Regions from separate parts of the Anaerobacillus sp. 63XJN7_4_ISO-PGPR-S23-413 genome, predicted to be linked through region 3. Evidence: riboswitches for the same ligand, from Rfam matches in the RefSeq annotation. Region 3 holds a riboswitch; each other region holds the start of a gene.
What was found. A riboswitch is a leader RNA that binds a small molecule or an ion and turns the genes downstream of it on or off. The one in region 3 is predicted to bind cobalamin.
Positions count from the first base shown of each region.

Region 1: another riboswitch for cobalamin. It lies ahead of AC0VYO_RS20325 (ABC transporter substrate-binding protein); the one in region 3 lies ahead of AC0VYO_RS17980 (ribonucleoside-diphosphate reductase subunit alpha).
Region 2: another riboswitch for cobalamin. It lies ahead of AC0VYO_RS02040 (acyl-CoA thioesterase); the one in region 3 lies ahead of AC0VYO_RS17980 (ribonucleoside-diphosphate reductase subunit alpha).

Region 1 is NZ_CM149688.1:3,933,811-3,940,863, forward strand. It holds gene cbiB (adenosylcobinamide-phosphate synthase CbiB) at 1-450, opposite strand, end outside; gene AC0VYO_RS20315 (adenosylcobinamide amidohydrolase) at 447-1,916, opposite strand; gene AC0VYO_RS20320 (FecCD family ABC transporter permease) at 1,919-2,959, opposite strand; gene AC0VYO_RS20325 (ABC transporter substrate-binding protein) at 2,943-3,926, opposite strand; cobalamin riboswitch at 4,061-4,245, opposite strand; gene AC0VYO_RS20330 (DsbA family protein) at 4,386-5,090, opposite strand; gene AC0VYO_RS20335 (DoxX family protein) at 5,102-5,491, opposite strand; gene AC0VYO_RS20340 (M56 family metallopeptidase) at 5,551-6,393, opposite strand; gene AC0VYO_RS20345 (BlaI/MecI/CopY family transcriptional regulator) at 6,395-6,805, opposite strand.
Region 2 is NZ_CM149688.1:363,624-370,676, forward strand. It holds gene AC0VYO_RS02015 (hypothetical protein) at 1-951, shown strand, start outside; gene AC0VYO_RS02020 (threonine/serine exporter family protein) at 1,159-1,920, shown strand; gene AC0VYO_RS02025 (threonine/serine exporter family protein) at 1,936-2,382, shown strand; gene AC0VYO_RS02030 (DoxX family protein) at 2,485-2,910, shown strand; gene AC0VYO_RS02035 (DsbA family protein) at 2,926-3,591, shown strand; cobalamin riboswitch at 3,763-3,946, shown strand; gene AC0VYO_RS02040 (acyl-CoA thioesterase) at 4,061-4,555, shown strand; gene AC0VYO_RS02045 (AI-2E family transporter) at 4,840-5,919, shown strand; gene AC0VYO_RS02050 (LLM class flavin-dependent oxidoreductase) at 5,996-6,991, opposite strand.
Region 3 is NZ_CM149688.1:3,426,176-3,433,228, reverse strand. It holds gene AC0VYO_RS18000 (mechanosensitive ion channel family protein) at 1-880, shown strand, start outside; gene AC0VYO_RS17995 (hypothetical protein) at 984-1,514, shown strand; gene AC0VYO_RS17990 (response regulator transcription factor) at 1,661-2,347, shown strand; gene AC0VYO_RS17985 (sensor histidine kinase) at 2,334-3,656, shown strand; cobalamin riboswitch at 4,015-4,190, shown strand; gene AC0VYO_RS17980 (ribonucleoside-diphosphate reductase subunit alpha) at 4,345-6,558, shown strand; gene AC0VYO_RS17975 (ribonucleotide-diphosphate reductase subunit beta) at 6,573-7,053, shown strand, end outside.

The DNA of each region.
Region 1 (7,053 bases), 510 kb from region 3:
GTTCTCAGCGACCGTTTCAACAGTGCCTCGTACGATTTCACTTTCATCGAGTTGATCTGTGTCACGACCAACGATCCAGGAAAGCTTGCGTCGTGCTTCTGTCATATCGCCTTGCTGAAGGGGCTTATATACGTCCAGTGCCGCCTCTCGCAAGCTTTTCTGTGAGATCGTTGTTGCGATGAGAATGCCTTCAAAGAAAATCCCCACAAGCGGGTGAAGGTTGTAGGCAAGAAAAACGGTCAAACCGGTTAGAGTAATCACGACGACAAGAACGGTGAGCGTCATGAGGGCACCTTTTTGTTTGCGGTTCGCACCATAGTTCCAGCGTTTGTCGAGAAAGTTGATAAGTGAGCCAAACCACTTCACTGGATGCGGCCATTTTGGTGGATCGCCAATCAGCAGATCCAGAAAAAAAGCGAGGCTAATCGCAAGAAGGTGATACATGATCATAGCGAGAGCCTCGTACGGTACTTTTCAAGTGCCTCTGTCGTACAGTTGTAAACGCCGAGGCTAATCAATTTTCCGAGCGTTGTGATCGTGCCCGCGTATGCCTGATGCTGTCCACGCTGTGTCGCGGCGATCAGAATGCTGTCTGTAGAAGTACCTGTTGCTATGGTGCCTGTCACCGAGTCTTTTACTTGCTGGTCGTGCATGACTTTAACCTTTGCTTCCGTTGCGGTCATGATGCTTTGGATGAATGCTTCATCTGTGAGCGTTCCGTTCACGAAAATCCACGTGTTGATCGTTCCGGGAAGCGGCTCGTATACGTGCTCTGCGCTTTTCGATGCATCGACGGCGTTTCCAACGCCTGCCGTTACAACGACAAATACCGAAACGCCTTCATCTTCTACTAAGCGGTAAGAGACATCCTCTAGTCGAACGGCCGTCATCATGCCAACTGTTTCTGTCGGATCGATGCCGTGCTCCTCTAAAAACGTCGCCATTTCTTCTTTATGATCTGAGCAGCTGTAGCTTTTAGGGACGTGTCGGTTGACGAACGTGCGATACCAGCCAGTTCCAGATCCTACGACACCAGAAGACATCGTCCGAAGCGGAAATGGTGTCGTGAGAGTGATCATGTTATCTGACCGCTTAAGGTAGCGCTCATCAATGGTAAGATTGCTTTGATCCTCTGCCTGTTTTTCTGGCAATAACAGCATTTGTGGCTTTGGCACGGTCGGATGCGGATGCTTTTCAATTTTTGTGCGATAAACCGATTGAATGCGCTGTTCGTTTAGAACGTCATTTGGCTTGTTGTGCATGTTGATTTTCCCATTTTCAAGAAGAAGCAGGCGGTCACAGTACAGACCTGCCAGATTCAAGTCGTGAAAAATCGAAATCACTGTTAGCCCCTGTTCGCGCGTCCATTTTTTTAAGAGATCGAGCAGTTCTTTTTGATAAGAAAGGTCGAGGTGGTTCGTCGGCTCGTCTAATAAGAGAATCTCGGGTTCCTGCGCAAGCGCCTGTGCGAGAAAGACGCGCTGACGCTCACCGCCTGAGAGTTCGTTCACGTAGTTATCCGCGAAGGCGGCGGTTCCCGTTTGCTCCATTGTACGCTGTACAACCGCCTCGTCATACTCGCTCCACATTTGAAACCATCCCGTCTGATGGGCGTAGCGTCCGAGCGAAACGGTTTCTTTAACGGTATAAGGAAAAGCCTGATCCGCATGCTGTGGAAGAACCGCGAGCACGCGCGCCAGCTGTTTCGCTGAGTAGCTTGAGAGCGACTTATCTTTGAGCATAATTGAGCCGGACTTTGCCTTTAGAATGCCGCTAACCATTTTAAAAATAGTCGTTTTGCCGCTTCCGTTTGGTCCAACGATGCCGAGAAGCTCACCTTGATTCACATCAAACGAAATGTCATCAAGTACGTCGTGACCGGGGTATCCTCCTGTAACAGAATGTACGCTTAGCATGCTTATCCTCTTCTTTCCTTACGTCTTCGTATTAAAATGATGGCAAATACCGGGGCACCGATAAGCGATGTGATGACGCCAATCGGCAGCTCAGTTGGTGAAATGATCGTTCTTGAAATTAAATCAGCGATGATTAGAAAAGCAGCTCCAAGTAAAATGGAGAGTGGCAGTAAATGCCTGTGATCCGGACCCCATAGGAGGCGCGTTAAATGCGGAATCACAAGGCCAACGAAACCAATCGTTCCTGAAACCGCAACAGCTGCCCCTGTTAAAATCGAGCCGCCGATTAGAATCCAAAGCTTTCGTTTCGCGACGTTCACGCCGATATGCTGAGCGCGTTCTTCACCAAAAGACATCGCGTTCAGCTCCTTGCTGCTAAAGAGCAGGATCCCTGATCCAATGATGAAAAAGGGAAGAATGATCCCGATGTATTCCCATCCGCGCATCGACACGCTTCCAAGGAGCCAGCCGATAATTTGACGAAGCTCCTCTCCTGTTAAGGCGATCATAAGTGACAGGAGTGAGCCAAGGAATGAGCTAAACACAATTCCTGTTAGGATGATCGTCTCCACGCGCATCGATCGCTCGATTTGTCGTGCGAAAAAGAGCACGAGGAAAATCGTGAGAATCGATGCAGCGATGCTCATAACTGGTAGGGTGAACATGCCGACAAACGGAATGGACAGGTTGAAAAACAGCACGAGTACCGCTCCAACTGATGCTCCGGATGAAACGCCGAGCACGTACGGATCCGCTAGTGGATTACGCAAAAGACCTTGAAAGGCGGCCCCTGCTATCGCAAGAGACGCCCCCACTAGACCTGCCAAAATGACGCGTGGCAAGCGAATATCCATCACAATCGTTGTAAACATTGGATCGGTTTTGCCTATGAATGGAAGGTGTAAAACTTCGCTTCCGATTAATTTTAGAATGGTAAGCACTGGAACTGAAACAGTACCGATTGAAATGCCAAGGAGCATGGCACCAATTAAGAGTGCTATCGCAATCGGATAGGCAATTAAACGTTTATTCAGCAAAAACATCCGGGTAAACCGCTTTTGCAAGTTCCTCTACTCCTTCAGTAAGACGAGGGCCAGAGCGCGTAACAAGGTCAGAGTGCACATCAACAACCTGCTCATCTTTGACAGCCGTCACGTCTTGCCAGCCGTCGCGGCTTAACACTTGTTCAACTGGCTTCTCTGTATAGTAACCGTACGTTGTGATGATCACGTCAGGATTCGCTTTGATAATCGCTTCCTGATCCACCTGGTTCCAGCCTTCCTGATCGTGCGTCACGTTCTTCGCGTGAATCATCGTTAGCATGTCATCCATAAACGTATTCTTCCCTGGAGAGTAGATTTCAGGCGCAGGGGCAACTTCGACGAAGACATTTTTCTGATCTTCTTCACTAATGCTTTCTGCTTTTGCTTGAATGCCTTCAAGATCTTGCTTCATTTCATCGATCGCGGTTTCCGCTTCTTCCGTTTCACCGGTTGCTTGTCCAATCATTTCGATGGAAGCGTACACTTCATCGAAGCTTTTCGCATCGTTCACAACGAGTACAGTGATTCCAGCATCACGAAGCTGCTGTAGACCTGCTTCTGAGTTATGTGCGCTTGAGCCGTGTGCAAGTACGAGATCAGGCTTTAGAGAAATGATTTTCTCCACGTTAAATTCCATGCCGCCGATTTTTTCAATATCAGCCGTTTCTTCTGGATAGTTGGCGAAGTCAGATACGCCAACTACTTCTTCCCCTGCTCCCAGGTCGAAAAGGATCTCAGTGTTACTCGGGATTAAGGAGACAATTTTTTCAGGATCTTTTTCGATCGTAACATCCTCGTCCAACGCATCCGTTATCGTTACTGGGAAAGCGCTATCTTCTGACTGTTCAGCTTGCTCTGTATTCGCATTTCCTTCATTTGTCGCGCTGTTCTCTTCACTCGCTCCGCAACCTGCGATGGTTCCTGTAACGAGAAAAAGTAAAACGAGTAGTGAATAAAGCTTTTTCATGTGTGTTTCTCCTCCTGTTTTCTGATGTCTCTAAACTAAAAAATCCCCACGCACGAGGGCATGAAGATGGTCGAATGGAAGTAACGGTGCATAAAGGCACCTGAATCCGTTCGCACATCCCTATCCTCGTAGGCTGTTCGCGCTTGATTCAGGCAGGTCTCCTGGCTCATGGTTATCGCATGCTGCTCCTTCCCATTCGCTGTTTCGAACAGTGGATTCTGCAGCAGGCGACCATTTACAGTGGCGGGACCGCGCTGGAATTGCACCAGCTTCCCTATTAAGTCTTCATTGAAAAGACACCTGAATCGATCACTATGTAATTGGTAACAGGTTTATTATACATGATTGCGGGAGTGGGGGGAACAGTTGTGTTTTGAGGGGGTCAGGCTCGCGCCTGACCCCCTTCACAAACAAAAAACCATCATTGTCCACCCACGGTGGACAATGATGGTAATTCCTTTACTCTTCCTTCGCTTCTTCTACCATTTTCTTCAGGTCATCAATTGTTTGTCCTTCAAACGGCTCGCCGTTCACAAAGAGAGCTGGTGTGCCAGTAACGTCGAGATCACGGGCTTTCGATAAGTCGTAGTCGATCGCCGCTTCTCCTTCGCCATCTTTAAAAGCTGCAAGAACCTGTTCAGCTTTTTCTTCATCAGTCACTTCTTTTAGCGTGTCTACAAGGTAATCTTCTGTGTAGATGTCCTGCTTTTCCGTGCCTTCTGTTTGCTTTTCATACATTAATGAGTGGAATTCCCAGAACACGTCATTCCCAAGCTCCTGGTACACCACTTCAGCAAATTCCGCTGAGCGATCGGAATCAACATTAATAAATGGATAGTTGATAAACGAGAATTTGATTTCCCCTGTTTGAATTAACTCTTGATCAATTTGCGGGAAAAAAGACTGTTCGAATGCTTTACAGTAAGGACATTTGTAATCTCCAAATTCAATCACTTCTACCTGCGCATTTTCATCACCGAGAAATGGTTGCTCCATCGCTTTTTCCTCTGAACCATCAGAACTCGAGCCGCTTGAAACGACGATCACGATTACGATAACTGCAGCGACAGCGGCCACTAACCAGTAGATCCATGCTTTCGATTTTTTCTGCGCATTAGCTATTGTTTGCTTGTTCGGTTGCTTTTTCTTATTCTTATTTGCCATGATTCTTCCTCCTATGATTGTTTCGAAAAGTATTTGTAATCAACGGAAATGGCTCCACCTCCGCTAATCAAAACAGCGACTGACATACCGAGAAGAGCAAGATCCAATTCATACCCTCCGATAAATCCTGTCGTTAGTTTAACCGTAAAGATCGCTCCTAGCATGACGATCATGAAAAGCAAAGAAACAATGCGTGTGCCTAGTCCTACGATCATAAGAAGACCTCCGACTAGTTCAATCGTTGCAACGACATACGCTAAACCACCCAAAATGCCAATGCTCTCGAAAAATCCAGCGGTATTTCCAATCCCTCCAGCAAATTTATCTAGGCCGTGAACCGTAAAAATAAGACCGAGAACGATTCGTAGTACGACAAGGGCAACGTTTTGTGATAAATTCATAAATTAATTCCCTCCTAATTTTAACACTACGATATGTAGTGTTTGTTTCCGAAAAAGAATTAGGGTGTCGCCACCATAAACATGATGGATAACCCTAACACAATATAAAGTGAGTAAAGTACTGTCCCAACAGGCAACGTTACGTGCACTTCTTTTTCTGGCGCAAGAATATGTTGTATGCGATCGTTCACAGACGTTTCCGCAAAAGATACAGCAAAAGCATGACGCTGTCTGTGATCGCTTTTTAATAGTTTTAATAACGCGCTACTAAGATCAAGCATATTTGCTTCTTTCATCGCAAACCGATCCGCGGCAATTTCGCGTAGCGTGTGATAGTGATTTGATACCCATTTCAAAATCGGCACGTACCAAAGCGCGTGGACGAGAAGGGTGATGATAAATTTTTTCAATGGATCACGATGCTGCTGATGAAAAGTTTCGTGATAAATCACGGCGCGCAGCTCTTCTTTGCTCAACAGGCTAACTAGTTCAGTCGAAAGAACTATTTTGGGTTTAATCATTCCATATGTAAGCGCGATAGGCTCATCGCTTCTAATCACCTGGAGTGCCTGCTTTCCTAAATCGAAATTCCGAATGACTACCTGTGTGACAGTGTCTTCACGAAGAAGCGACAGCCGTTTCGAAAAGGTGACATATCGATAAATTTGCTTCACGATCATCATCACGATTAATGAAAATGTTGAGAGAATCAGAACTTCTAATAGCATGTTCATAGATGATAAACCGATCGCGCGAAGCATATTATGGCAGGCTTCAAGTACGCTTAACATAAGCGTCCAGTTCGAATATAAATGCAGACTGTATAGTGACATTTGAACAATCATCGTGGCTACAAGAAAAAAAGACAGCATAAACAAAAATCGCGGCTGTTTTATTCTCATCTTACTTCTCCTTTAGCTGCTTGATTTTTTGCTCAAGCTTTTCGATCAAAACTGGATCCGCTTCATCGAGCGCATCAAGCATATGATTCACAGCAAGCGGACCAAATTCATCCATTAGATCCTTTGTTAATTCCTTCGATTGCGTTTGTAAAAAATCTTCTTTCGATAGAAGCGGCTTAAACATTGACGTGCGCTTTTCAACTCGTTTTACTAGAATTCCTTTATCCACGAGACGATTCATGACCGTCATAACCGTGTTAAAGTTCGTACTTTTCTCTTGATCAAGCTTCTGTTTCACATCTTTGATCGTCATTTCTGGACCTTCAAAGAGTATGTCCATAACCTTCGCTTCAAGAGAGCCGAAAAAGCGGTTTAACCCTGTTTCATTCGTTTTGAACTGATGAATTTTCATCGCTTCCACCTCACACTACACAGTGTAGTCCAAAAGGATAGTAGGGTCAAGAAGGAAAAGAGAGGATATCTTCGAATGTGTTGGAGTGTCTTTCGTGCGGAGACAGTTGTTTTTAAAGGGGGTCAGGCTCGCGCCTGACCCCCTTTAAAAACACACCCCTCATCCATTTTTCTCATTAGCCCTCTCTTCTCCTCTCCTTCTTTCATAAGCTAGTAGCAACTCTATATGTGAACAAGCAAGAAGGGAGA
Region 2 (7,053 bases), 1.2 Mb from region 3:
TTACGGATGGCGTTTCAAATTTTAGCTGTGATGCTTTATTTCGATCCAACAAATAAATGGGCGATCGAACTATCGCGGAAATTAGAATATCAAAAAGTTAGAAGCTTTTATGAAGGAGATCATGATGGTCTTAAAGAAGTTGATCCGCTTTTTGCTGAAATTCAGGCTTATGATGACCTTCAAGCACATCAAGCCTACCTTGAATCAATCCTTCGTAAAGAAAAACGTGTTATTGAACGATCCGCTTTACGCCTTTACCTCTATCTCCAATCACCTGAAGAGGATGATCTGGACCCACTATCTCTCATCGATGTTACGCTCTCTGAATCTGAGCGAGCCCGTCTGCTATCATTGATGTATGCAGAAGCACCTCACCATAAAACTCTAAGAAACAATGCTTTTCAAGCTCTAATGTATTTAAATAAAACAAGTGAAGCCATTCAATTAATGACAGAACGAAAAGGTGAAATCACCCAAAGTGAATATGACCTTCTTCTAAGTGCATTTCAAGATGAGACTACAAATTTCAAAACCTTTGATTATCCTTCCCTTCAAAGCTGTTTGGAACGTAAAGAAAATCGTCCTTATCTAGATGGTTTACTTCAAGCACTTATCCCTAGGATGCTGCATGAATTTGGATTGGGATACGTCTATAGCTGGGTGAAGCCTTTATTCGAGAAAAACCAAGATCTCTCTATCCTATCAACGCTACAAATAATGGCGGATATTCAAGATGATCCAGATAAGCAATTTCAGCTAGGTAAGCTCTACCATAAACTTAAACAATATGATGAAGCAATTACCTGCTTCGATTGGGAGATGGAGCTGCATCCAACGGACCCAACCCCTGTTCAGTGGTTGACGAAGGTATATCGTGAGATGGGTAAAGTGGAGGAATCGAATACCTATATGTCGATTTATTCTAAAATGCAAAGAGTGTCTCAACAATAGCGCTGGCTTATGCCAGCGCTATTTTTTTTGGCTATATTAATGAGCCTTAAATCGGGAATCAACAGTATAAGCTAACATAGCCTTTTTGTTAAAGTGACATTCAAAATGGTCGTCTTCTTTTTATATTACATTTGATAAACATAAGTAGGTTCATATAAACTAAGAAACAACGAACAATGAATACTTCACGGTTGTCAGGAGCGACGTATGGAAAATCAAACGAGTTATGCCTATGACATTATTCAAGTATGCCTTTTGGCTGGAAAGGTAATGCTGCAAAATGGCGGTGAAACTTACCGTGTAGAAGATACGATGACTAGAATTGCAGACGCTTATGGGGCAACGCATTCGAATAGTTACGTAACCCCTACTGGGATTATTTTCTCTTTAGAAGGTCCTGAACCTTCCAAAACACAGTTGATGCGCATTTCAGAGCGCACGACGGATTTAGATAAAGTAACGAAGGTAAATAGTATATCGAGGAGAATTAGCAGCGGTGGTCTTTCGATTAAGGAAGCTTATGAAGAGCTTGACCAATTGGATAAAATGACCGAGCGGTATACATTTCCTAAGCAGTTAGTTGCTGCTGCGATTGCAAGCGGTTGTTTTCTAATTATGTTTCAAGGGGAGTGGGGAGATTTTCTTCCGGCAGTTCTTGCAGGGGGAGGTGGCTTTTATAGTGTTTCACTATTTAACCGCCTTGTACCGATAAAATTCTTCTCAGAGTTCCTTGCTTCATTTGTCATAGGATTACTCGCTGTCCTTTTTGTGTCTACTGGAATCGGTGGGCAACTTGATAAAATTATTATTGGTTCAGTGATGCCACTTGTTCCTGGTCTATTAATCACGAATGCTGTAAGGGATTTAATGGCGGGGCATTTAATATCTGGCCTATCTAAAGGCGCAGAGGCCTTTCTTACCGCATTTGCGATTGGAGCAGGCATTGCCCTTGTTGTATCATTTTTATAGAAAGGGAGGACAATTATGACAATTATTGCTCAGGTTTTGACGAGCTTTGTGGCAAGTGCAGCGTTTGGATTATTATTTAACGCTCCTAAATCCTCCCTTATTAAAGGCGGGTTTGTTGGCATGTGTGGCTGGATGATTTATTACGGAATGGAGGCATCAGGTATTGATGCTGTCATCGCCACTGTAACAGCCTCATTTGTCATCGCTGTTATTAGTCAGGTTTTTGCAAAGGTGTATCGGACACCAGTCATTATATTTAGTGTAGCGGGGATTATTCCGCTTGTTCCAGGTGGTCTGGCTTACGATGCGATGAGGAATTTCGTTCAAAATGATTACAATAGTGCCATTAACCTTGCAGCCAGAGCATTTATGATATCGGGATCCATTGCAGTAGGGTTAGTATTTTCGGAAGTGATCAATCAAATCATTCGGCATTCCACACTCGCAAGGGGTCAGAAATAGGTCTTCATCCTTTTGCAATGTAGGCATTCATTATGATAACGTTTAGTTGGATAACTGTGTCGAACGGTGTCAAATAATGTTAGTATCTGGGGAGGATCAATAATGAAAACCTATCCCCATCTCGGGTTGTTAACAATTCGATTGGTCGTAGGTATGCTTTTTTTTGCTCATGGTTTTTTAAAGTTTTCTGAAGGGATCACGAATACAGTAGCTTTTTTTGAGACGATCGGTATTTCTGGTTTTCTTGCTTATGTTGTGGCTATAGTTGAGTTAACTGGAGGAGTTTTGATGATTTTCGGCTTAGGAACGCGAATTGTCAGCGTACTGTTTTCCATGATTTTATTAGGAGCTCTTCTCTTTGTAAAGAGATCAACTGGAATGCTGGGCGGTTATGAACTAGACATTGCTTTTCTAGCTATGTCAGTGTCTTTATTTCTAGGAGGCGGCGGTCCATATAGTCTTTCAACATACCTTAAGAGAAAAGGTTGGTCGTTTAAGATCGATCAGGAGAAAGTAACAAAGGATTAAAGAGGAAGTGACTGAATGGCTAAACCAAAAAAGAAGTTAAAACCGGGTGCCAGATGGTTATTATTATTTGCGGGACTCGTTATTCTATTTTTGTTTATTAACTTTCTGTTTCATCCATTTGCAAATACAAAAGGATTTAAATTAGAGTCTCAACCGCACTTGGGTGAGGAAACAGCGCCAGTTGAAATTGTGCAATTTGGTGATTATAAATGCTCTTCATGTCAATCCTTTAATGAATCTTTGCTTCCAAAAATCCAAGAGGAATTATTAGCAACTGAGAAAGCAAAATTTTACTTTGTCCATTATCCGTTCCTCTATAAAGATTCCACGAGGGCTGCTGAATTTGCTGAGGTTGTTTATCAAGAATTAGGTAATGATGTATTTTGGCAATTTCATCATGTTCTGTATGACAAACATAAAAAAGGATCTGAGACGAAAGATGTTTTAACTGAATCTTTCTTAACGAAAACCCTTAGTGGTCTAGTTAGTGAAGAAGAAGCGGACAGAGTTGTTAAAGCCTATAAGAGTGGTGCAGGTGAGAAACGAGTAGAATCTGACCTTGCTTATGCAAATAAAAAGAATGTTTCAGAAACGCCTACCTTATTTGTAGATGGTAAGCGTTTTGACGGAACGAGTTTATCTGAATTGAAACAAATGGTTGAGGATTCAACCGACGAATAAATTAAGGCGCTGTGAAGGCGTCTTTTTTTTGTTGCATTCTAATTAATGGGTTCCTCTGCCGGCAAAAATCATTAAATAAACGTTTGTTTAAGGTATAAATAGTTAAACAAACGTTTGATTAACGAATGGTATTGACTTTTAGATCCCCGGCATGAAGAATAGAGAAGTACAATTGAATAAAATGGAAAAGGTGTACTGATTTCAGTACTTAATAGGGAAATTGGTGAAAATCCAATGCGGTCCCGCCACTGTAAGAAGTAAGGACGGTGCGTTACCCCACTTATCAATGATAGGGAAGGGGCATTCGTTCAACAAAGCTTCAAGCCAGGAGACCTGCCTTTTCTAAAGCACTGATTGACCTACGGACGATAGGGGGGTGTAACGGAGAAGACTGTGAAAAGTCTATTTGTTATGCATGCTCTTATGAAAAGAGTATGCATTTTTTATTGTTTAGAAAAGGAGAGATGATATGAAAAAGAATGTAAGCGAATCAAGAGTGTATAAGAGCAGCCGTATTTTTCCGCCTGACCTTAACAGCCATGGGACATTATTTGGGGGTAAACTCCTTGCCGATATGGATATGCTAGCATCAATCGCGGCGACAAGGCATTCTCGTCTAGAATGCGTGACAGTGTCTATGGATACGGTGGAGTTTTTACATCCTATAACGGAAGAGGATTCGATTCATTATGAAGCTTTTGTCATATGGACGGGTAAAAGCTCAATGGAAGTTTTTGTGAAAGTAAACGCCGAACACCTTTTAACGGGTGCCAATCGTATAGCAGCGACGTGTTTTATTACGTTTGTAGCCCTTCTCGACGGTAGACCAATGAAAGTACCTGGAATTCAGCCGGAAACTGAAGGGGAAAAGCAGCTTAACGAGCTAGCCCAAAAACGAGCTCAAACAAGATTGGATCGTAAAGAAACAAGCAAGAATCTAGGGGGAATCCTAACGTTGTTATAACCAGAAAAGAGGGCTGGAGTATTCCGGCTCTCTTTTGTTAGTCGTGAGACATTTTATCGTTATATTTTGGTTCATTCCTAAAAGATGGTTGTTTTGTATTTAAAACCACATCTAGCTGATAGGAGAGGGAATCACCCCTCACTCTAATAGAAACAATATTTACGAGAGAGGTTCCTTTTTAGATCCCCTGGAATCGGAAACTTTTTGTGGAAATCAAGTTAGTAAAAGAGTGTTGAGTGGTATAGGGATGAGAGTGAAATGAATAAAAACAAAGGAGACGGCCAATGTGGATTAGACATGATTTCTTCAAGTATATAACAGGTATTATTCTATTATTAATCTGTTTTTTCTTTTTGACAGAATTAGATTTATTGAAACCGGTGAAAACAATTATAGGTACATTGTTTTATCCAGTACTAATTGCTGGTTTTTTGTATTATGCAATCAAGCCTATTGTTAAGTTATTAAAAAAGATTCCATTTGTATCAGATATTGTCGCGATTTTAATTGTGTTTATAGGGATTGCGGGTATCCTCTATACTGGATTCACTTTTCTAGCAAACCCGATTCAGAGTCAGGTGTCAGAGTTTTCGAAGGAGTTGCCTGAGAAGCTGAAAGAATCAGCAAAAGAAGCTGAGAAAATGATGGAGAAAAATGATATGGGGATGCTTTCTGTAGAAAACCTCCAACAAAAAGCAACGAGCTATTTAGGTAATTTAACGCAAAGCCTCGGTGATCACATTATGCAGGTTGTGAGTGCATTAACAAGTGCTACGACAGTCCTTGTAATCGTACCTTTTGTCTTATTCTATTTTCTTAAAGATGATCATAAATTAAGCCCATTTCTCCTGAGATTTATTCCTAATAAACATCAGAGTGAAGGAGAACAGATCCTTCATAAGGTTGATAAAACTTTATCGGCCTATATTATTGGACAAATTATTGTAGCAATCGTAGACGGTGTCTTAATGTATGTTGGTTATTTAATCATTGGACTACCTTATGCATTAATATTAGGACTATTTGTGATGATCACAGCAGTGGTCCCATTTTTCGGACCAATTATTGGTGTGATACCTGCTCTGGTTGTCGCTTTAACACAAGAACCGATGTTAGCCTTGTATGTGATTATTATTACGATAGTTGTTCAACAGTTAGAAGGAAACCTGGTAGCGCCTGTTGTCTTAGGTAAAAGGTTAAACATACACCCTTTAACCATCATTTTACTACTAATTGTAGCAGCGGCTTTATATGGGTTCATTGGGATGCTGATTGCTATTCCACTTTACTCCGTCATTAAGGTCATCGTTAAGAATTTCTATGAATTTTATCGAATACGGCATCGATCCGAATTAACTGAATAACGGTAAAAGCCCCTACTTCATTGAGAAGTAGGGGCTTTTATTTGAGTAACACCTAAAAACATGTTGAGTAATCGCCTTATAAATAAATATGTGCAAGACGCTCATATGATTTTCTTCGCTCATCAAAATCATGTATGTTTGTGAGAACCATGAATTCTTCAGTTTGATAGTGTTCGGCTAATTCGTCGATTTTCTTCTTTACTGTTTCTCTAGATCCGATTATCATTCGTTTTCGATTATTTTTTATTCGTTCTTCTTCCGTTACTGTATAACGGTGCTGTTTAGCTTCGTCAATGGATGGCACTCGACTATCAAGACCTTTTTCTACTCGCAGAAGCCAGAGATCCTGACTTAAAGCAAGTTCTTCCGCCTCTTCGTCAGTTTCTCCACATACGACGAATAGGGCAATAATAGCTGAAGGAGAAGGACTATAATAAGTAGGTTGGAACAGTTGATAGTAAGTTTGGAGGGCGTTTTTACCTCGATCAGGTTTAATAAAATGCCCAAAGACATAGCCAATGCCCAATTCTGCTGCTTTTTTAGCACTATTCTCACCCATACCTAATAGCCAAAGAGAAGGGGGTGAGTCGGTTTGAGGAGCTGCTTTTATGCCGGCAAACTCGTGTCCTCTCGGCATAGAGTCAGTCAAGTAGTGGGAGAGCTCTTCTAATTGACGTGGGAATTCATTCAAGCTTTTATTAATGCCATCTGTTAAAGCTAATCGTGTTTTTGCTGTACCACCGGGTGAACGGCCGACTCCAAGGTCAACACGTCCTGGATGAAGAGCTTCTAGTTGTCGGAAATTCTCTGCCACTTTGAATGGACTATATTGTGGAAGCAGGACACCACCAGAGCCTACCTTGATATTAGAGGTTGAGGCTGCGATGTGAGACATCATAATCTCTGGAGAGGTGCTGGCAAGCCCTTTTGTACTATGGTGTTCTGCAAACCAGTATCGGTAGTATCCAAGAGCTTCTGCAGTACGTGCGAGTTCACGCGTATGCTCAAGTGTTTTATAGGCATCACTCCCTGAAGGTATAGGGACTTGATCAAGAATGCTTAATGTAACCATGGTCAGACTCCTTCCGCTTTATTAAGTAGTATTAACCTTCTATCATTATCGTAACGCGATAG
Region 3 (7,053 bases):
TTATTTTTCCGATAACAGTTGGATGTTTAGTCAATTATTTGCAATTGGTAGTGTTGAAATCTCGTTGTTTCTTATATTAATTGCACTATTTATCATTACTCTTGCAAATCGACTTTCAAAGATTGCAACTTCCTTTCTTATGCCTCCGCTTTATGATCGATACAGCCTGGATACAGGCTTGCAATTTACGTTCAATCGTGTTTTTCATTACACATTGATGGTGATAGCGGTCGTTATTAGTTTAACGACAGTCGGGATTGATCTAAGTGCTTTAACGGTCTTTGCAGGAGTACTTGGGGTTGGAATCGGTTTTGGAATGCAGAACATCGCAAATAACTTTATTTCTGGTTTAATTATTTTATTTGAAAGACCAATTAAAGTAGGTGATCGAGTGATCATAAACGATGTTATTGGAGACATTGAAAAAATTAACATGCGTGCCACGATTATTCGAACACTAGACAATGAACGGATTATTATGCCAAATTCGTATTTTATCGAAGAGCAGGTTGTGAACCACTCTTATGGAGACTCAAGATTGCGCCTCGTTTTACCAATAGGGGTGGCATACGGTTCAGATGTGGAACTTGTGAGATCGCTATTGCTTCAAGTAGCTATGGAAGAAAAAGAGAATTCCATGTATGTGCTTGAGACTCCTCCTCCTTTTGTGAATTTCCTTGGTTTTGGTGATTCATCACTTGATTTTCAACTATTCATTTGGATCTCGTCACCAAAAGCAGCGGTAGAAACGAAGAGTAATTTAAACTTCCGCATTAACCGAATTCTTGCAGATCACAACGTTGAGATACCGTTTCCACAGCGTGATTTGCATGTACGTAGTTTGGATGCTAAAGTGATCGACCAATTAAAAAAGAGATAGAGCAAACTCACATCATTTTCACATCATTCTTACAAATTTCTTCGTAAGTTGTTGTCCATAATAGGTATTGTAAGAACATACCTATGAAGGGAGATTGATGAAGATGAACAAATGGATGATTGGTGTTGCCTCTATGGTTTTAGCTGGGGGGATAGCTGGAGCAAATGTTAATGCGGCAGATGACGAGTCAACTGAAATAGAAGAGCAAACAGTAGGGCAAACCCAGGAGATGGCAGGTACTAGAGGACATCATGGGAAAAGAGGTCACTTCGAAGACCGCTCTCTAGATCGCGAACTGAAAATGGCAACTGCTGAGAAAAAAGATCAATTAATCGACCTTTTGCTTGATCAGGATGCTTCTAGTGTTGAAGGTGTCGATGAGCTTCAGAAAGAGCTTGCTGATCTAAACTCACAGCTTGATGCGATGCATGATGAAGCACAGGCTGCTCATGAAGAGAGAGAGTCTAAGAAGCAGGAACTTGAAGAAAGTGGAGAGCGTCCAGAGTTAACCGACGAAGAGAAAGCCGCAAGAGAAGAAATGCGCGAAGAGATGGAAGCCAAGCGAGAGCAGGCTCAAGAAATTGTGAAACAAAAAAATGATATACTTGATCAGCTGATTGAAAAACTTAGCTAATCTTAGCGAGAGATAGGGGCCCCCTATCTCTTTCGTATGTTTTGAAGACATGCGGCTGATTTACTGTCAGATAAGGCTAGGATAATATAAAGAGTATGAAAAGCACATTTCGTCTAAGATGTGAAAAGGGAACGGAGTTGAGAGAGATGCAGCACGTTTTTGTGATAGATGATGAACAAAATATACGTGATATTTTAGAGAAGTATTTAAAAAAAGAAGGGTTTATTGTCTCAACCTTTACAGATGGGGCAGAAGTGTTAAGTGCTCTAGAAACAATTGAACCCGATTTATTAGTATTAGATATTATGATGCCAAATGTTGATGGACTTGAACTCCTTCGACGGTTAAGAAAGTATTCTTACATTCCCGTTATCGTTGTTTCCGCAAGAGATGAAGAGCTTGATCGGATACTAGGCCTTGAACTTGGTGCTGATGATTACTTAACGAAACCTTTTAGCCCTAGAGAACTTGTTGTGCGTATTAAGAATCTATTCAAACGGATGAATCGCCTAGAGAAAAACCATTCTTCACAAGAAATCACTGTTCAGAACGTACGTTTAAATAAGAAAAAAAGACTGTTATTAGTGAATGAGGAAGAAATGGCTTTAACGCCGAAAGAGTACGATGTGCTCGCCTATCTCCTCCAACATTCAGGACAACCGTTTACAAGAGAGAGATTAATTGAAGCCATTTGGGGTTATCAATATGTAGGTGATGGCAGGATTATTGATGACCTTGTGAAAAGGCTACGTAAAAAGATGTCAGATGCAAATGCGCAAGCGAAGATTGCGACAGTCTGGGGGTATGGCTATAAAATCGATGAAGAAGGTTAATATCGGTACCAAATTGTTTCTTAGTTATATCGTTCTTATTGTTGTTATTCTGCTTATTACTACTATTTCATTTCAATATTTGTTTCAAGAATATCTTGTGCGCGAAACGAGAGAACAGCTGCAAAAAGAGGGATTGCAAATTAGTCAAATGCTCGAAGATCGACAGTGGAAGGGCGAAAATTCACCAAATAGGTTACTTGATCGCAGAAGAATTGAAATGGCAGGCAATTTAATCTCATCTCAATTTATAATTTATAATGCAAACGAGAAGGCAATTTATTCGAATGTCGATGAAGTAGTTCGAATTGATTATGAAGAAAACAAAGGAAAATTATACGTTACAGAGGAAGTGCCAATTAGTCTTTCACGAGAGCAAGTTGGCAGTATTGTGCTATTTACGAAGGTAGAAAGTCTTGAAGGTTTCAATCGGATTATTCAGCAATCACAGGCTGTTAGTCTTTTAGTATCTGCTGCTGTTGCCGTGCTCCTTGCTGCTATTATGCAGAAAGGAATAGCGGGGCCAATTCGATTACTTGCCAACCACATGAGGGAATTTACGATGCGCAAGGAACAACCCCCGTTGACGCTTAAAACAAAGGATGAAATCAATGAACTTGCTAAGACGTTTCAAGAACTAACGGAGCAACTTCGAAAAAATGATTTTGATCAGAAGGAATTCCTTCAAAATGCGTCTCATGAATTAAAAACACCTCTAATGGCCATTCAAGGGAATGCGGAAGGGATTCTAGATGAAGTAATCGTAGGAGAGGACGTCGAGTATAGTCTTGAAGTAATTGTGAAAGAAACGCAGCGTTTAAAAAAGATCGTGCAGGACATTTCTTATTTAACTAGGTTAGAAACAGTAGATGAATCTTTTACTTATGAAGTAGTCGATCTTCATCACGTGTTGATGGAAGTCATCACTGCGGTAAAACCACTTGCACATCAACGGCAAATAGAGGTAAGGTATGACACTGATCATGCCATAGACGTTAAGATGGACAGTGATAAAATGAAGCAAGCTTTTATGAATATATTCGGTAATGCCCTTCGATTCGCTTCGTCCGTTATAGAAGTACATGTCCACCAAGATAATGGTCAAGTTTATATTGAGGTTGAAGATGATGGTAAAGGCTTTGGCGAGAATCCACAGCGCGTTTTTGAACGATTCTATACAGGTGACAAGTCAGGTTCTGGCATTGGTCTATCGATTACGAAAACAATAGTAGAAAAGCATAATGGTAACATTTACGCCGAAGACAATAAAAAGGGAGGAAGGATCGTGATCTCGCTTCCTTTTCAATCGTAGTTAGAACTTTATGTTTTATGCTCACTTAACTTTTGTAGAATTTCTTTGCTTTCTTGTTCACTCAAAATACCAAATTTCTGACAGAGTTGTGTATAGCCAGCCAATTTCTTAAAATTAACCGAAGATAATCTTTTCATCATACTCACCTTTCTTTCCTTTAGGAAACTTTTTTAGGTATCAACAATATATGCATGAGCATGTTGAAAGTGATAGGTGAGTGTCTTTAGAGTTGAAATAAATCGAAGTCAATGTAACAATAAAGCTTGTGCTAAATTAAAGCATCATGTAAGATGAGGTTATCAATATTTAGTAACTATCAAGTGTTTCGGATACTATATATGGTGTGAATTGTACGTAATTAAATAATTGAGTATGCGGTGTCGTATAACGACTTAATAGGGAATCCGGTCTGAATCCGGAGCTGTCCCCGCAACTGTCGTGTGGACGAGGCAAGAAGCCACTGGAGTTAATTCCGGGAAGGCTTGCCAAGGAAGAAGCACAAGCCAGTAGACCTGCCGTATAGTCAAAAACGTTTCTATTCTTCGGGGGTTGAGGGTGAGAAATGGCAGGGTAAATGTACGAGTACGTTCATTTATACGTTGTCGTTTTCTCCAGGCTCACTCTTCCGAGAGTGAGCCTTTTATTTTGGATGGATAAAGGAGAGAGGTATATGAGTACTGTAGCAGAAATGACAGTAACAAAAATGATAGAGGAAGTAAGAACGCTCTTAGATGAGTACCCGTTACTTGCTAGTGAGAGTTTTATTGAAAAAACAATTGATGGTATTTCAGAAGAATCAACGCAAGAAGAGGTTGGTAATATTCTAGTTTTAAATGCCCTTGAACGAATTAGCGCAACAGAACCTGACTGGACTTATGTGGCAGCAGCTTTTCATCTTCGTTCGCTCTATCGTAAGTCTCTTTCACATCGAACTGAGAAAGAGGTATATGGTGGGGGAAGCTTCTATCGCCTTCTACAACAGTTGACAGATGAAGGGATTTATAACAAGGCACTCCTTCAGTCTTATTCCAAGAATGAAGTAGAGCATGTTGCTAAATTAATCGAGCCATCAAGAGATCGTTTGTTTACATACATCGGACTACGAACGCTCGCAGACCGCTATCTAGCTACAGATCATGATAAGAATGTGTATGAATTACCTCAAGAGCGCTTTCTAGTCATTGCTATGACGCTCATGGTAAATGAACCAAAAGATAAGAGGTTAAATCTGATTGAAGAAGCGTATTGGGCGCTATCTAATTTATATATGACAGTAGCAACTCCTACTCTTTCAAATGCAGGGAAAAGCTATGGACAACTAAGCTCATGCTTTATCGATACGGTGGATGACAGTCTTAGAGGAATCTATGACAGCAATACAGATGTAGCGACCGTTTCGAAAAATGGAGGAGGAATTGGAGCATATCTCGGGAAAATTCGTTCTCGTGGGAGTGATATTAAAGGATTTAAAGGAAATTCATCTGGGGTTTTACCATGGATGAAGCAGTTAAACAATACAGCTGTGAGCGTAGACCAGCTAGGACAGCGTCAAGGTGCTGTTGCTGTATATCTTGATGTCTGGCATAAAGATGTTTTCGAATTTCTTGATGCCAAGCTTAATAACGGAGACGAACGAATGAGGACACATGATCTTTTCACGGGTCTTTGTATTCCAGATATCTTTATGGAAGCAGTGGAAGACCGTGGAGACTGGTATTTATTTGATCCGCATGAAGTCCGTCAGGTGATGGGGTTCTCTCTTGAAGATGCTTATGACAAAGAAAAAGGATCAGGAGAGTTTCGTATGAAATATAGGAAATGTGTGAACCATCCTGAACTTTCAAGAAAAACCGTGCCGGCGATTGAGATTATGAAGCGAGTTATGAAATCACAATTGGAAACTGGGACGCCTTATATGTTCTATCGAGATACGGTGAATCGAGCGAATCCGAATAAGCATGCTGGTATGATCTATGCTTCCAATCTTTGTACGGAAATTATGCAAAATATGAGTGCAACGACTGTTGAAGAGGAAATCACGAAAGACGGTAAAATTATCATTACGAAAACGCCTGGTGACTATGTCGTTTGTAATCTATCAAGTATTAATCTTGGGCGTGCGGTTGCAGCTAATGCACTAGAGCGATTAATTCCAATTCAGGTAAGAATGCTGGATAACGTGATCGATATTAATACGATCGAAGTGCCTCAAGCCCAGTTAACGAATGAGAAGTATAGAAGCATTGGTCTTGGAACGTTTGGTTGGCATCACCTCCTTGCGAAAAAAGAGATTGTCTGGGAAAGTCAGGAAGCGGCAGACTATGCGGACGAACTATATGAAACAATCAATTATTTAACGATACAGGCAAGTCATGAGCTTGCCGTTGAAAAAGGAAGCTACTCTCTCTTTGAAGGCTCTGATTGGCAAAATGGGGAGTACTTTAAGCAACGAGGTTACGTTAGTGAAAAATGGCAGTCCCTTAAGGAAAGGGTCCAAACGAATGGTGTCAGAAACGCCTATCTTTTAGCGGTTGCCCCTAACAGTTCAACAAGTTTAATAGCTGGATCAACAGCATCAATCGATCCGATTTTCCAAAAAGAATACTCTGAAGAAAAGAAGAACTACAAAATTCCCGTTACAGCGCCTGATCTTTCACCTGAAACGACCTGGTATTACAAATCGGCTTATCACATTGATCAGCTTTGGAGTATTGAGCAGAATGCAGCCAGACAGCGTCATGTGGACCAATCAATATCGTTTAATATCTATGTGCAAAGTACGGTAAAAGCGAAGGACTTATTGAACATTCATATGACAGCTTGGAAAAAAGGGTTGAAAACAACCTACTATACACGAAGTACATCTGTAGATATTGACGACTGTGAAAGCTGCGCAAGCTAAAGGAGGAATTGGAAATGGCTACGATTCAACAAAGAAAGCTATACGATGTCTCCGCACCGAATAGCTCGACTGGAATTATTAATGGAGAAAGCTCAAACGTTTTAAACTGGGATGATGTCCGCTTTAGCTGGGCATATCCTATGTACAAAAATATGCTAGGAAACTTTTGGACTCCGTTTGAAATCAATATGTCGAACGACGTGAAGCAATGGGAAGCATTAAGCGAAGATGAGCAAGATACGTTTAAGAAAATTATTGGTCTTCTTGCCTTCCTAGATTCGATTCAAACCGACTATTCAAGTAAGGTTGCGGATTACTTAACAGATTCAAGCCTTTCTGCGCTCATGCAGGTGCTTTCGTTCCAGGAAGTTGTGCATAATCAGTCATATAGCTATGTACTTTCTTCCATTGTAAATAAAAATGAGCAAGACCGCATTTTTGAATATTGGAAGCATGATGACGTGCTCCTAGAACGAAACCAATTTATTGCTTCTG